DNA from 2 places in the Streptomyces sp. NPDC030991 genome. Region 1 is predicted to be linked to the other one. Evidence: riboswitches for the same ligand, from Rfam matches in the RefSeq annotation. Region 1 holds a riboswitch; the other holds the start of a gene.

What was found. A riboswitch is a leader RNA that binds a small molecule or an ion and turns the genes downstream of it on or off. The one in region 1 is predicted to bind S-adenosylmethionine.
Region 2: another riboswitch for S-adenosylmethionine. It lies ahead of ACZ45E_RS33510 (aminotransferase class V-fold PLP-dependent enzyme); the one in region 1 lies ahead of thrC (threonine synthase).

What each region holds. Positions count from the first base shown of each region.
Region 1 covers NZ_JBVIFR010000022.1:105,260-112,829, reverse strand. Annotated here, with positions in the region: gene groL (chaperonin GroEL) at 1-90, opposite strand, end outside; gene ACZ45E_RS32220 (cold-shock protein) at 395-604, opposite strand; gene ACZ45E_RS32215 (ubiquitin-like small modifier protein 1) at 1,036-1,311, opposite strand; gene thrC (threonine synthase) at 1,366-2,676, opposite strand; SAM riboswitch class I at 2,695-2,850, opposite strand; gene ACZ45E_RS32205 (glucosyl-3-phosphoglycerate synthase) at 2,985-3,932, shown strand; gene ACZ45E_RS32200 (DUF7927 domain-containing protein) at 3,971-6,043, shown strand; gene ACZ45E_RS32195 (alpha,alpha-trehalose-phosphate synthase (UDP-forming)) at 6,132-7,517, shown strand; gene otsB (trehalose-phosphatase) at 7,557-7,570, opposite strand, start outside.
Region 2 covers NZ_JBVIFR010000024.1:111,079-118,648, forward strand. Annotated here, with positions in the region: gene ACZ45E_RS33490 (NYN domain-containing protein) at 1-839, opposite strand, end outside; gene ACZ45E_RS33495 (hypothetical protein) at 873-1,112, opposite strand; gene ACZ45E_RS33500 (rhomboid family intramembrane serine protease) at 1,250-1,993, shown strand; gene ACZ45E_RS33505 (Lrp/AsnC family transcriptional regulator) at 1,990-2,271, shown strand; gene ACZ45E_RS33510 (aminotransferase class V-fold PLP-dependent enzyme) at 2,424-3,818, opposite strand; SAM riboswitch class IV at 4,214-4,331, opposite strand; gene trpD (anthranilate phosphoribosyltransferase) at 4,424-5,488, opposite strand; gene qcrB (cytochrome bc1 complex cytochrome b subunit) at 5,625-7,262, opposite strand; gene qcrA (cytochrome bc1 complex Rieske iron-sulfur subunit) at 7,259-7,570, opposite strand, start outside.

The DNA of each region.
Region 1 (7,570 bases):
CAGGGTCACCTTGACGGCGTCGGCGAGCTGGTTCATGCCGCGCTCGAGGCCGCGCCGTGCCTCCTCGTCGAACGCGATGATCTTGGCCATGTGAAGTGGTCCTCCCGGACGGGGTGGAAAAGCAAGCAAACGGACCGTGCTGGTGCCCGCGACGGACGGCCCCCGAGCCTTGTGGTTCCTTGCCCCACCAGGCTCCCGGACCTCACCGACCCGATCCAAGTTCTGTCACTCTCACCTGGAGAGTGCTAAGCCAATGATTAGCACTCGACCCATGCGAGTGCAAGCGGCTACCACAGATTCGCGAGGGGCGCGCGCAGCACGAAGGGCCCGGGCCCCCGGATGGGGGCACGGACCCTTCGACTCGTACGAAGCCTGCGGTCAGTCGCGACGCGCTTCAGCCGGCGGCGGCCAGGCGGACCATGTCGGCCTGCGGCCCCTTCTGGCCCTGCGAGATCTCGAATTCCACTCGCTGACCCTCTTCGAGGGTGCGGTAGCCGTCCATCTGAATCGCGCTGTAGTGGACGAATACATCCGCACCACCGTCGACCGCGATGAAGCCGTACCCCTTCTCCGCGTTGAACCACTTGACGGTGCCCTGAGCCATGCCTAACTCCCCTATTACTGGCCCTTGCACAGACCCGCACTTCGCGGATCCGGGTCAGACCTCACCCCCCCGAATGTGTTGGGGTGTGCGCCGGAACGCGTCGACCGCGGCTGAATGTATCTGCCCAACTGCCGTCTGCAACAGGTCAATCGGACGAGAATTCTGGGCACGCGCGATCGGGGTAACCGGGCCGATTCACCGGAACCCGGGGCAAGTCGGGCCGGGTAAATGCCGTAAAGAGCCCGAAAGGGCTGGGTACTTTGGCTGCTTCTTGTCGCGTCTCGACCGAGAACTCATATGCGCCCGTCATGCACCACGGACGGGAACGAATCAGCTTTCCCAACTGTACCGCGCTCAACCATGCAGAATTGCCCCCTCCGCTTCTCTCGCGGAGGGGGCAATCAGAGTGACTCTGGGTAGAGCAGGGAAGATCAGCCGCCGGCGACGGCGGGAATGATCGAAACGCCGGCGCCGTCCGGCGTCGCCGTCTCCAGGCCCTGCTCGAAGCGGACGTCGTCGTCATTGACGTAGACATTGACGAAGCGGCGCAGCTTGCCCTGGTCGTCGAGGACGCGGGCGGCGATCCCGGTGTGGTTCTTCTCCAGGTCGGCGATGACATCGCCGAGCGTGGCGCCCTCGGCGGCGACCTCGGCCTGCCCGCCGGTGTAGGTACGGAGAATGGTGGGGATGCGGACGTTGACGCTCATGGCTGGGTGACTCCCGGTGCTACAGGTTCGCGGGGCTACGGGTTCGGATCGGGCTCAGTGGTCGAGCCCTGCGGCGCGGAACGCCTCCAGGCTCGGCCGGATCGTCGCCGTCGCCTGGGAGGTCTCGGCGACGGCGTCCAGCGTCTTCAGACCGTCGCCCGTGTTCAGGACGACCGTCGTCAGGGACGGGTCGATGAGGCCCGCCTCGATGAGCTTCTTGGTGACGCCCAGCGTCACACCGCCCGCCGTCTCCGCGAAGATGCCCTCCGTCTGCGCGAGCAGCCTGATCGCGTCGACGACCTGCTCGTCGTTCACGTCCTCCACCGCGCCGCCGGTGCGGCGCGCGATGTCCAGGACGTACGGGCCGTCGGCCGGGTTGCCGATGGCGAGCGACTTGGCGATGGTGTCCGGCTTCTGCGGGCGCACCACGTCCGTGCCCGCCTTGTACGCGACCGAGACCGGCGAGCAGCCCTCCGCCTGGGCGCCGAACAGCTTGTACGGCTTGTCCTCGACGAGCCCGAGCTTGATCAGCTCCTGGAGACCCTTGTCGATCTTCGTGAACTGCGAGCCGGACGCGATCGGGATGACCAGCTGGTCCGGGAGGCGCCAGCCGAGCTGCTCGCAGATCTCGTAGGCGAGGGTCTTGGAGCCTTCGCCGTAGTACGGGCGCAGGTTGACGTTGACGAAGCCCCAGCCCTCGCCCAGCGGGTCGCCGATGAGCTCGGAGCAGAAGCGGTTCACGTCGTCGTAGTTGCCCTCGATGGCGACGAGGTCACCGCCGTAGACACCGGCCATCACGACCTTGCCCTGCTCCAGGTCGTGCGGGATGAAGACGCAGGAGCGGAAGCCCGCGCGGGCGGCGGCGGCGCCCACGGCGCCGGCCAGGTTGCCCGTCGAGGAGCAGGAGAGAGTGGTGAAGCCGAAGGCGCGCGCGGCCTCGATGGCCTGCGCGACGACGCGGTCCTTGAAGGAGTGCGTGGGGTTGCCGGAGTCGTCCTTGACGAACAACTTGCCCTGCTCGACACCGAGTTCACGGGCGAGGTTGTCGGCCTTGACGAGCTTGGTCCAGCCGGGGTTCAGGTTCGGCTTCTCGGCGACGTCGGCCGGGACGGGCAGGAGGGGGGCGTAGCGCCAGATGTTGGCCGGGCCCGCCTCGATCTGCTTGCGAAGCGCCTCGGGGTCGCCGACGGGCAGGTCGTACGCGACTTCCAGAGGCCCGAAACACTCGACGCAGGCGAAGATCGGCCCGAGCTCGAACCTGGTGCCGCACTCGCGGCAGGAGAGGCCGGACGCGGGGCCCAGATCGACGGTCTTCGCGGAGGTGCCCGGGGTGGCGTCGGTGGTGGCGACAGTCTGTACAGCCATGAGAGGCGAGGCCCTTTCTCCTCATCTTCCTCGCGGCGCATCTCGCCACGAGACGGATTTGGCACCTTCCCGAGCCGGGAGCCTCGCGGGCGCACTGCAATCTGCGCGACGAGACCGGCTGGAGGGTTGCCGGGGCTTCAACGGGCCGTATCCCTCTGCCCCTCTGGATGAGCGGTATTCGGTTGTGTGGGGCGGCGACCCCGACATGCGATGGTCACCCGCCTTGTTCAAGACTGTAACCGAAGGCCCGGACCCTTGAGATAGTCGTCCGAACCGCGAGATGGATCACATTGGGAAGGACTCTGACCGTGCTCGAAGAGGTCGAGACCTGGCTGAGCAGGCGTTCCTGGTCCGTGACCGACCGCCCGCGGCCCCAGCTGGCCGCCGCTAAACGCGCGTCGGGACAGCGGGTCAGCGTCGTCCTGCCCGCGCTCGACGAGGAGAGGACGGTCGGCGAGATCGTCTCGGTGATCCGGCGCGAGCTGATGACCGCGGCCGCGCCGCTCGTCGACGAACTGGTGGTCCTGGACTCCGGCTCCACCGACCGCACCGCCGAGGTGGCCGCGGCGGCCGGGGCCCGTGTGGTGCACCGGGACACGGTCCTGCCACGCATCCCGGCCCTGCCCGGCAAGGGCGAGGTGCTGTGGCGTTCGCTCTTCGTCACCTCGGGCGACATCGTGTGCTTCGTCGACGCGGACCTGCGGGAGTTCTCGGCGGACTTCGTCACCGGGATCGTCGGCCCGCTGCTCACCGACCCGGACGTGAGCTTCGTGAAGGCCATGTACGACCGGCCGCTGGGCGACGCCGCCGGTCAGGGCGGCCGGGTCACGGAGCTGATGGCCCGCCCGATCCTCAACATGCACTGGCCCCGGCTCGCCGGGTTCGTCCAGCCGCTGGGCGGCGAGTACGCGGCGCGCAGGTCGCTCCTCGAACAGCTGCCGTTCCCCGTCGGGTACGGCGTCGAGCTCGGGCTGCTCGTCGACGCGCTGCACACCGTGGGTCTGGACGCGCTGGCCCAGGTCGACGTGGGGGTGCGCAAGCACCGGCACCAGGACGGGCAGGCGCTCGGCCGGATGGCCGCGGCGATCTACCGCACGGCGCAGCTGCGGCTGGCCCGCGGGCATCTGGTGCGGCCGGTGCTCACCCAGTTCGAGCGGGGCGAGGACGGTTTCGCGCCGAGGACGTACACGGTGGACACGGCGGAGCGGCCGCCGATGACCGAGATCAGTGAGTATGCGGAGCGTCGCGTGGCGTAATCAGGAGGTAATCATTATTTCTGCCTAGATTGCCCCCTATGTGGCTCGGACACCTCAAGGGCTGGGCGGCGCTCGCCGCGACAGCGACAGCCGCCGCGACCCTCGTCGCCGCGGCCACCCCCGCCTCCGCCGTCGTCGTCGAACCCTTCGCCAAGCGCTACGAGGAAGCCCTCTACGGCGACTTCCTCACCTTCGGCAACACCGTGCTGCGCTGCCCCGCCACGCCCCAGGACGCCGCGACGCGCTGCGCGAACGCGCAGTCCGGACAGACCGCGGAGAACAACAACCAGTTCGCCATGGAGTACGCGGACACGGCCGGGTTCGGCTCGACGGTCCTGAACTCCTCCACCGGCAAGGTGACGATCCCGCCCGGCGCCACGGTCGCGTACGCCCGCCTCTTCTGGGGCGGCAACGACGGCACGTACAAGCTCGGCCGCAACCAGATCAAGCGCTGCGACACCGCGGGCCCCGCCACCTCGCCGCCCGGCGACCCGCTCACCGAGCGGCCCGTGGTGCGGGTGGCCGGCGGCGCCGAGTCCCCGGTCGCCGTGCGCGACGCGGTACGCACCCCGGCCGGGGCCGGCGGCCCGCACTACTACACCGCCGAGTCCGACATCACCTCGCTCTTCTCCGGCGTCCCCACCGGCGTCGAGGTGCCCGTCGCCGTCGGCGACGTGTGGGCCCCCACCGGCAAGGGCTGCGTCGGCGGCTGGTCGCTGACCCTCGTCTACAAGTACTCCGGCCCGAACAGCGAGTACGCGCCCACCCGCCGCAACGTCTACGTGTACGGCGGCCACGTCGTCCAGCAGTCCAAGGACCCGGACACCACCATCTCCATCGACGACTTCTACCGGGCCGGCGGCGGTGACGTACGCGCCGGTGTCACGGCGTACGAGGGCGACGCGAACGTGGCGGGCGACCAGTTCCTGGTCAACGGCCGGCAGATCGGCGACCCGGACGGCGGAGGCACCGGCAACTTCTTCGACAGCCACGCCGACGGCGCCCTCGACCCGGACGACCACAACAACTTCAGCATCGACGCCAAGCAGGCCGTCATCCCGTCGGCCGCGCTGCCGCCGGGCTCCACGTCGGCCCGGCTGACGTTCCGTACCAAGGGCGACACCTACGTGCCCTCGGCGCTCGCCTTCTCCGTGCCGGTCCCCGACCTGGAGGTCAGGAAGAGCGCCACACCGAAGAAGGTCCCGCCGGGCGGCAAGGTGACGTACACGATCACCGCCAAGAACATCGGCGAGGTCGACTACCCGGGCGCGAAGCTCAGCGACGACCTGAGCGACGTACTGGACGACGCCACCTACGACGGCGACGCCAGGGCCACCCTGGGCCACGTCACCTACGACGCGCCGAAGCTGAACTGGCGCGGTGACGTGCCCGCGGGCAGGACCGCGAAGATCACCTACAGCGTCACGCTCCACGACCCGCTCCGCGGCGACGGCAGACTCACCAACCACGTCGTCGCCGACACCCCGCGCACCAACTGCGCGGACGATTCGAGCGACCCGCACTGCGGGACGGCGCCCGTCGTCAAGAAGCAGCGCGGGCCCGTCCCGCCGCTGGACATCGTCGAGCGGCCCTCCACCACGACCCCGCGCCCGTGCGCCCGGATCAGCGACACCATCACCCTGCGCAACACGAGCGCCCACCCCCGCAGGGACGCGCGGATCCACTGGCCCGCGAAGGGCGCCGTCGGCACCCCGGCCGCGACGCGCGGCACCATCACCAGAAAGGGCTCGGCCTTCCACTGGGCCGGCGACGTCCCGGCCCACGGGAAAGTCGTCATCACGTGGAAGCTGCGGGTCTCCTGCGCGCCCGGCAAGGCCCTCGTCGTCCCGGTCTCCGGTGACGTGCCGAGGACCAGCTGCCCGCAGCGGACCCGCGGGGGCGGCGACGACCCGTGCACCGCGGTCATCGTCCCCCGCCGCCAGCAGGCCCGGCCCGCCCCGGCACAGCCGCACGCGCGGCCGCACCACGGCCCCGCGCTCGCCGAGACGGGCTCCGGCCGGTCGTCGGCGCTCCTGTACGGCGGGCTCGCCCTCTCCCTGTGCGGGCTCGGCGCGCTGGCCCTCGCGGCGGTCCGCAGCCGCCGGGACTGACCTTCACCGCGGGTGACACGTACGGCCGGACTCCTGACGGAATCCGGCCGTACGTTTGAACAGGGGCGAGCCGGGCTAGCGTGCCCGTATGGCTTCCACGCAAGGTGCTGCTGAGGTTCTCGTCGCGTCCAACCGCGGCCCCGTCTCGTACGTCGTCGGGGAGGGTGACGACGGCGCCGTCGAGACGAAACGCGGCGGCGGCGGACTGGTCTCCGCCCTCAGCGTCGTCGACGACAAACTCTGGGTGTGCGCGGCGCTCACCGACGACGACCGGGAGGCCGTACGGCGCGGCGTCAGCGAGCCCGGCGTGCGGATGCTGGACATCGACGCGGCCGTGCACACGGACGCGTACAACGGCATCGCGAACTCGGTGCTGTGGTTCGTGCACCACATGCTCTACCAGACGCCTCTGGAGCCGTCGTTCGGTCCGGAGTTCCGCCGCCAGTGGGCCTCCTACGAGGCGTACAACCGGGCCTTCGCCGAGGCCCTCGCCGAGGAGGCCGCGCCCGGCGCCACCGTCGTCGTGCAGGACTACCACCTGACGCTGGTCCCCGGCATGCTGCGCGAGCTCCGCGACGATCTGCGCATCGGGCACTTCTCGCACACGCCGTGGGCGCCCGTCGACTACTTCCGGATGCTGCCCGACGACATCGCCGAGCAGATCCTGAAGGGCATGCTCGGCGCGGACCGGCTCGGCTTCCTGACCCGCCGCTGGGCGGACGCGTTCACCGACTGCTGTACGCGGATTCTCGGGGGTACGTCGGGGACCCGGATCGGGGTGCACGGGCTCGGTGCGGACGCGGACTTCCTGCGGGAGCGCGCCCACCGGCCGGACGTCGAGGAACGCCTCGCCGCGCTGCGGGAGCAGGTCGGCGAGGACCGCAAGGTCATCGTCCGGGTGGACAGAACCGAGCTGTCGAAGAACATCGTGCGCGGGCTGCGCGCCTACGAGCTGCTCCTGGAGGACCACCCCGAGCTGCACGGGAAGGTCGTGCACGTCGCGTTCGCCTACCCCTCGCGGCAGGACCTCGCCGTGTACCGCGACTACACGGACGAGGTGTCGCGCGTCGCCGAATCCGTCAACTCCCGGTTCGGCACCGAGAGCTGGACGCCGGTCGTGCTGCACGTCAAGGACGACTTCGCGCGCTCGCTCGCCGCGTACCGGCTCGCGGACGTGGCCCTGGTCAACCCGATCCGCGACGGCATGAACCTCGTCGCGAAGGAAGTACCGGTCGTCTCCGACGACGGCTGCGTGCTGGTGCTGTCCCGGGAGGCGGGGGCGTTCGAGGAGCTGGGCGAGGACGCGCTGGCCGTCAACCCGTACGACATCAGCGGGACGGCGGCGGCGCTGGCCGCCGCGCTGGACATGGCGGAGGACGAGCGGGCGGAGCGTACGAAGAGGCTGGCGGCGGCGGGGACCGCGCTGCCCCCGGGGCAGTGGTTCCTGGAGCAGCTGGCGGCGCTGCGGGAGTGAGAGCCTGTCTCTGAGCCCCGGGGGTTCGAGGACAGGGCCTCAGGCCCCGACGG
Region 2 (7,570 bases), on a different contig from region 1:
TCCCTGCGCAGCCCCTGAGCGGCCTCCAGGACCGTGTCGAGCAGCAGCCGCACACGCATGTCCTCGACGCTGCGCCCTTCGCGGGCCGCCCTGCGTGACGCCTCCAGGGTCGCCTCGGCCTCGCCGAGCCGCGCCTTGAGCCGCCGGGTCTCGCTCTCCGCCGCGGACACCTGGGCCTGCCCCTCGGCCCGCACCGCCTCGGCCTCGGCCTGCGCCTTGCGCACGGCGGCCTCGCCGCGCTTCACGTCGCTGAGGGCCGCCCGCAGCTTGCGGTGCACGGCGTCGGCCTCGCGCCGGGCGGTGTCCAGCTCAACGCGGAGCCGCTCCGTCTCGGTCTTGGTGTGGGCCTGCGCCTCGGCGAGCCGGTCGCGCAGCGACTGCAGCTCGGCGCGGGTCTCCTCGTCGGCCCGCTCGGCGTCGGCGCGCTGGGCCTCCTCACCGGCGGCGGCGACCAGCTTCACCCAGCCCACGGGGCGCAGCACGTACGCGGCGGCGGCCACGTCCAGCGGGTCCGCTGCGGGTGGCGGCGAACCGGCGTCGAGCGCGCCGCACAGCTCGGGCTGCGTCTCCCGGAACCGGTCGGCGATCCGCTGCCGGAACAGCGTCTCGTTCTCCACGGCCGCGGCCATCGCGTTGCCGGCGAACTTCACCCGACGTGTCGGGGTGAAGCGCGCATACTGCCGCAACTGAGGCGGCAGTTCGCCGACGGTCAGACCGCCGAAGCCGTCCGAGACGATCTGCACGACCCGCCGCCGTACGCCTTCGGGCAGCGGCCGGTCGAGCACCTCGGCGGCGGCCTGCTCAGCGGCTGCGGCCTCCCCGCCTGTGCTCTCCACCATCCGACACCCCAATGTCGCTGTGGGGCCGCTCCCTCAGGAGTCGGCGCCCGGCCTGTCCACCAGTTCCACCTGATCCACCGCGTTGCACCAACGGCAGCGCACCGACTCGATGGTCTCACTGACCACCTCGCGTTCCTCGACGTTCGGCTCACCGGCGAGGTCGAGGTGCAGGTACTCGACGACCTTCGAGGAGCGGGTCACGTCGAAGCGCGTGAGATTGCCGCAGAGCGTGCAGCGCCAGCGGGTGGTGGCGGTCGGCAGGGGAACCGGCATCGGACTGTCGCCTCTTCCTTCGCGCACGGGCCTCGGCGTATGCGCTTTTCCGTGGTGCGTGGTGCGTGCTTTATTGCCCGTAACCCTACGGCCTGCCGTACACCGCCCGCTCCCCGCCTTGCGTCATGCTCTCTCTCATGATCGGCAACGGACGCGCCGCGATCGGCAGAGTGACCGCATTCCTCAGAGGGCATCCGGCTCCGGTCACGTACGGAATCATCGCCGTCTGCTGCGTGACCTTCGTGCTCTCCCCCTCCTCGGGGCTCAACCCGTCCTACGGCATGGGCGACCATCTCCTCACCGCGCAGAGTGCCTACTTCGAGCGGTGGGGTGTACTGCCCGCCGAACTCTTCACCGGATCACCCCGCGCCGCCCTCACCCCGGCCACAGCCCTGTTCGTGCACGGCAGCTGGGTGCATCTGCTCGGCAACATGCTCTTCCTCTACGTCTTCGGGGCGATGGTCGAAGAACGCATGGGGCATCTGCCGTATGCGCTCTTCTATCTGATCAGCGGCTACCTGGCACTGCTCGGCTACGCGGCCGCCCACGCCGGCTCCGAGCAGACGCTGGTCGGTGCCTCGGGGGCGATCTCGGCGGTGCTCGGCGCCTTCCTCTACCTGTTCCCCGACGCGCGCGTGACGAGCGTCTTCCCGTTCCTGCTCTTCCTTCCGCTGCGCTTCCCCGCGTGGGTGGTGCTGCCGTTCTGGGTGGCGCTCCAGTGGGCGGCGGCGGGGCAGGACAGCCAGGGGCCGGGCGTCGCCTACCTCGCCCACCTGATCGGCTTCTCCGTCGGGTTCCTCTACGCGTGGGTGAGGTACAGGGCCCGGGCTAAGGTGAGAGCAGCCCCAGCCACGGCCACCGAGGGAGACAGCCAGCCGTGATCACCGCGATCGTGCTCATCAAGACCAGCGTGGACCGGATCCCCGAGATCGCGGAGTCGATCGCGGCGCTCGACAGCGTCAGCGAGGTCTTCTCCGTCACCGGCACGTACGACTTGATCGCCATGGTCCGGGTGGCCCGGCATGACGATCTGGCCGACGTCATTCCCGGGAAGATCAGCAAGATCCAGGGCGTCGAGGCGACGGACACGCATGTGGCGTTCCGCACGTATTCGCAACATGACCTTGAGGCCGCTTTTTCGATCGGGCTCGACAGCTAGCGCCGCCCAGGGGCGCGGGACTGTAGCGATCTGCGGCTCCGCCGCGTGGGCGCGCTCAGCCATGGAAAAGCCGCGGACGCGTCTGCTCATGCAGCGAGCAGACGCGTCTGCGGCTTTCGTCGTCGTGGCTGGTCGCGCAGTTCCCCGCGCCCCTAGCGGGCCGGGACGCAGCGGCCCTCTTCCGTGCGGTAGGTCCACGCGGCGCCGTCGCGCACCAGCGCCTTCACCGCGCCCACGAACCGCTCCACGTGCTCGTCCGGCGTCCCGGCGCCGAAGCTGACCCGGATGGCGTTCAGCGACTTCTCGCCCGGCGCCGTCTCCGGCGCCCCGCACTCGCCCTGGGTGCCCGGGTCGGAGCCGAGCAGCGTCCGCACGAGCGGGTGGGCGCAGAACAGGCCGTCCCGCACACCGATGCCGTACTCGGCGGAGAGCGCGGCGGCGAAGTGCGAGGAGTTCCAGCCCTCGACGACGAAGGAGAGGACGCCGACGCGCGGGGCGTCGTCCCCGAACAGGGAGAGCACCTTCACCTCGGGCACCTCCGCGAGCCCTTCGCGCACCTTGCGGATCAGGTACTGCTCACGGGCGACCAGCTGGTCGAAGCCGGCCTCGGTCAGCGCCTTGCAGGCGGAGGCGATGGAGTACACGCCGATGACGTTCGGTGAGCCGGCCTCGTGCCGGGCGGCGCTCTCGTGCCACTCCACGTCCACGCCGCCGTCGGCGCGCCGCGCGACCTTGCGGGAGGCGCCGCCACCGGCCAGGTACGGCTCGGCCGCGCGCAGCCAGTCGGCGCGGCCGGCGAGCACACCGCTTCCGAACGGGGCGTACAGCTTGTGCCCGGAGAAGGCGATCCAGTCGACGTCGAGGTCCTGGACGGAGACCGGGTGGTGGGGGGCGAGCTGGGCGGCGTCGAGGACGATCCGGGCGCCGTGCGCGTGCGCGGCGGCGGCCAGTTCGCGCACCGGCCAGAGCTCGCCGGTGACGTTCGAGGCACCGGTGACGCAGACGAGCGCCGGCCCGTGCGGGTCGCGGTCGGCGAGCGCCCGCTCCAGGGTCGCGACGGCCTCGCCGGGGGTGCGCGGCGCGTTCAGGTACGTCACGCGGGCGTCGCGCCAGGGCAGCAACGACGCGTGGTGCTCGGTCTCGAAGACGAAGACCTGGCAGTCGGCGGGGAGCGCGGCGGCGAGCAGGTTGAGCGAGTCGGTGGTGGACCGGGTGAAGACGACCTGGTCGTCCTCGCGGCAGTCGAGGAACTCGGCGACCGTGGTCCGGGAGTTCTCGAAGAGGTCGGTCGACAGCTGGGAGAGGTATCCGGCGCCGCGGTGCACGCTGCCGTAGTACGGGGCATAGGCGGCGACGTCGTCCCAGACGCGCTGCAGGGCGGGCGCGCTGGCGGCGTAGTCGAGCGCGGCGTACGTCACTTCGCCACCGGTGACGAGCGGCACGGTCACGTCCCGGCCGAGCACCGGCAGCGGGGCCCCACAGGACGGGTCGGCGGACTCGACGGAGGCGGGGGTGGCGGTGGCGGTGGCGGTGGTCTGAGCGGACATGGCTGTCTCCCGGCATGACAAGGCGAAGTGGCGGTGAGGAGCCCGTACGGCAGCGGTCGACCGGCTTACGGCGTACGGGAATCGACCTCGACGCACGGCGCGGACACGGCCGTACGGAGGGTGGTGGAGATGGTGAAGAAGGGGCCGCCCGGCCCTAGGGCCTGTCTGATAATTCCCGTCGTCGCCCGAAGGGCGGCCCTGCGGCGTCTGGTGCGTGCTCTCGGCGTGCTGGGTGCAAGGCCTCGTACTGGACGTACTTGGCCTGGTGCCCGGTGCGGCGAGAGTGCGTGCAGGCGTCGCAGGGCAGACGGGAATTGTCAGACAGGCCCTAGCACATTCGCTTGCTCACGAGACTGCTCCCTCAAACGACCCAGGACCCCTAGGAGTTCGCGAGGGGTCCGCGCTTGCCACAAGCCTTGCTGCTTGCGGCCTGGTCTTCACCCAGGGCACCCCGCCACGGACGGAGGGTTGCCGGACAGCGGGCTGGGGCCTCGATCGCTGTCACTCATGACCTTGAAAAGCATCCTGCCATATCTTCCCGATACGGCAAGGGCGCAGTCCGCTCTGTGAGACATGCCGGACCGCGCCCCGCGCGCGCGTACCGCTCAGCGGTTGGTCGCCGCCACCCACCGCTCCAGGGTCGCCTTCGCCGCGCCGGAGTCGATCGACTCGGCCGCGCGGTCCATGCCGGCCCGGAGCTGTTCGGCGAGCGTCCCGGTGCCCGGCCGGACGGCCACGAGCGCGGCGGCCGAGTTCAGCAGCACGGCGTCCCGCACGGGCCCGCGCTCCCCGTCGAGCAGCCGCCGCGCCACCTCCGCGTTGTACGAGGCGTCCGCGCCGCGCAGCGCCTCCACGGGCACCAGGTCGAGGCCCACGTCCCGGGGGTCGAAGGACTCCTCGCGCACGGCCCCGTCGCGGACGACCCAGACCCGGGAGGTGGCGGTGGTGGTCAGCTCGTCGAGCCCGTCGTCGCCGCGGAAGACCAGGGAGGAGTTGCCGCGCTCGGCGAAGACCCCGGCCACAACGGGCGCCATCCGCGCGTCGGCCACACCGACCGCCTGCGAGCGCACGCGGGCCGGGTTGGTCAGCGGGCCCAGCAGGTTGAAGACGGTCCGGATGCCGAGCTGGCCGCGGGCGGCGCCCGCGTACCGCAGCGCCGGGTGGAACTTCACGGCGAAGCAGAAGGTGATCCCCGCCTCCTCCGCGATCTGCGGGACCCGGGCGGGCGCCAGCTCCAGATTGACGCCGAGCTTCTCCAGCACGTCGGAGGCGCCGGAGGCCGAGGAGGCGGCGCGGTTGCCGTGCTTGACGACCTTCACTCCGGTGCCGGCGATCACGATGGCGGACATGGTGGAGATGTTGACGGTCTTGGCGCCGTCGCCGCCGGTGCCGACGATGTCGACGGTCTCCCCCGGCACCTCGATCACATTGGCGTGCTCGTACATGGCGCGTACCAGACCGGAGATCTCCTCCACGGTCTCGCCCTTGGCCCGCAGCGCCACCACGAAACCGGCGATCTGCGCGTCGGTCGCCTCGCCCCGCATGATCCGGTCCATCGCCCACGCGGTGTCGTCGGCGCTCTGGTCACGGCCGTCCAGCAGGCCGTTGAGGACGGAGGGCCAGGAACGACCCGCCGCGGTGTCGCCTCCAGCGGGGTGCAAAGCGCTCATGGCCGCTCCATGTGAAGTCAGAAAGGGCTGCGCGGCGTGCGGCCGCGCAGCCCTACCCTATCCAGCGCCGCGGACGGCAAAGAGCCCCCGTCCAGTGCCTGGACGAGGGCTCCTGCCGTGGCGGACAGTTCAGAGATCAGTGGTGGCCGTGGCCGCTGGTGATCTCCTTGTACTCCTCTGCGGTGGGCTTGGGGATCTGGTTGTTCTCCCCGTAGAAGCCCTTCGAGAGCTTGGCGCGGGCCTTCTGCAGACGCGACTGCTTGCGCTCGACACCGTTCTCGTCGACCGACGGGCCGAGCTCGACCGGCTTGTACTGCTCGTGCGCCGTGAGCGTGTGCAGCGCCTCCTGGCCGAGCGGCTCGTGCACCTCGATGAACTCACCGTGCGGCAGGCGCTTGATGATGCCGGACTCGCGTCCGTGCAGCACCTTGTCCCGGTCGCGGCGCTGGAGGCCGAGGCAGATCCGCTTGGTGGCGATGAACACCAGGACCGGCACGACGAAGAAGCCGATCCGGACGAACCAGGTGATCGCGTTGATCGACAGGTGGAAGTGCGTGGCCCAGAGGTCGTTGCCACCACCGACGAGCAGGACGAAGTACCAGGAGATCCACGCGGCACCGAAGGCCGTACGCGTCGGGACGTTGCGCGGGCGGTCCAGGATGTGGTGCTCGCGCTTGTCGCCGGTGACCCAGGACTCGATGAACGGGTAGACCGCGATCGCGACCAGGACCAGCGGGAAGATGATCAGCGGGACGAAGACACCCAGGACGAGCGTGTGGCCCCAGAGATTGATCTCCCAGCCCGGCATCGTACGGATCAGGCCCTCGGAGAAGCCCATGTACCAGTCGGGCTGCGCGCCGGTCGACACCTGGTCGATGCGGTACGGGCCCATGGCCCAGATCGGGTTGATCGAGGCGATGGCCGCGACGATCGCGATGACGCCGAAGACCAGGAAGAAGAAGCCACCCGCCTTGGCCATGTAGACCGGCAGCAGCGGCATGCCGACGACGTTCTTCTCGGTCTTTCCGGCACCCGCGAACTGCGTGTGCTTATGGTAGAAGACCAGGATCAGGTGGGCCACCATCAGGCCGAGCATGATGCCCGGCAGCAGCAGGATGTGGACCGAGTAGAACCGTGCGACGAAGTCGCCGCCCGGGAACTCGCCGCCGAAGAGGAAGAACGACAGGTACGTGCCGACGATCGGCACGGACAGGACCGCGCCCTCCATGAAGCGGACACCGGTGCCGGAGAGCAGGTCGTCCGGGAGCGAGTAACCGGTGAAGCCGGTGAACATGCCCAGGACGAACAGCAGGAAGCCGAACAGCCAGTTGACCTCACGCGGCTTGCGGAACGCGCCCGTGAAGAACACGCGCATCATGTGCACGAACATGCCGGCGAGGAAGATCAGCGCGGCCCAGTGGTGGATCTGCCGGATCAGCAGGCCACCGCGCACATCGAAGGAGATGTGCATGGTCGAGTTGAACGCCTCGGACATCAGCTGTCCCTGCAGCGGGACATAGCTGCCGTGGTACTCCACCTCGTTCATCGACGGGTGGAAGAACAGCGTCAGATACACACCCGTGAGGATGATGATGATGAAGCTGTACATGCAGATCTCGCCGAGCATGAAGGACCAGTGGTCCGGGAAGATCTTGCGCATGTTGGACTTGGCCAGGGAGTAGATCCCCAGGCGGCCGTCCGCCCAGTCGGCGACGCGCTCGCCGGCCGGTGCCTTCTCGCGAGAAGGCGCCTCGTTGGTGGTCGTAGTACTCATCCGCGCTCCCAGAAGGCAGGACCGACGGGCTCATCGAAGTCGCCCAGCGCCTCGAGGTAGCCCTCGGAGTCGACGCCGATGCGCAGCTGCGGCAGAGCGTGACCGGCCGGACCGAAGATCACCCGCGCACCGTCGGAGAGGTCGAAGGTGGACTGGTGGCACGGGCACAGCACGTGGTGCGTCTGCTGCTCGTACAGGGAGATCGGGCAACCGACGTGGGTGCAGATCTTCGAGTACGCGACAACACCCTCGTGGGACCACTCGAGCTCGCGCTTGTCCTTGATGTTCTCCGGCTGGATCCGGACCAG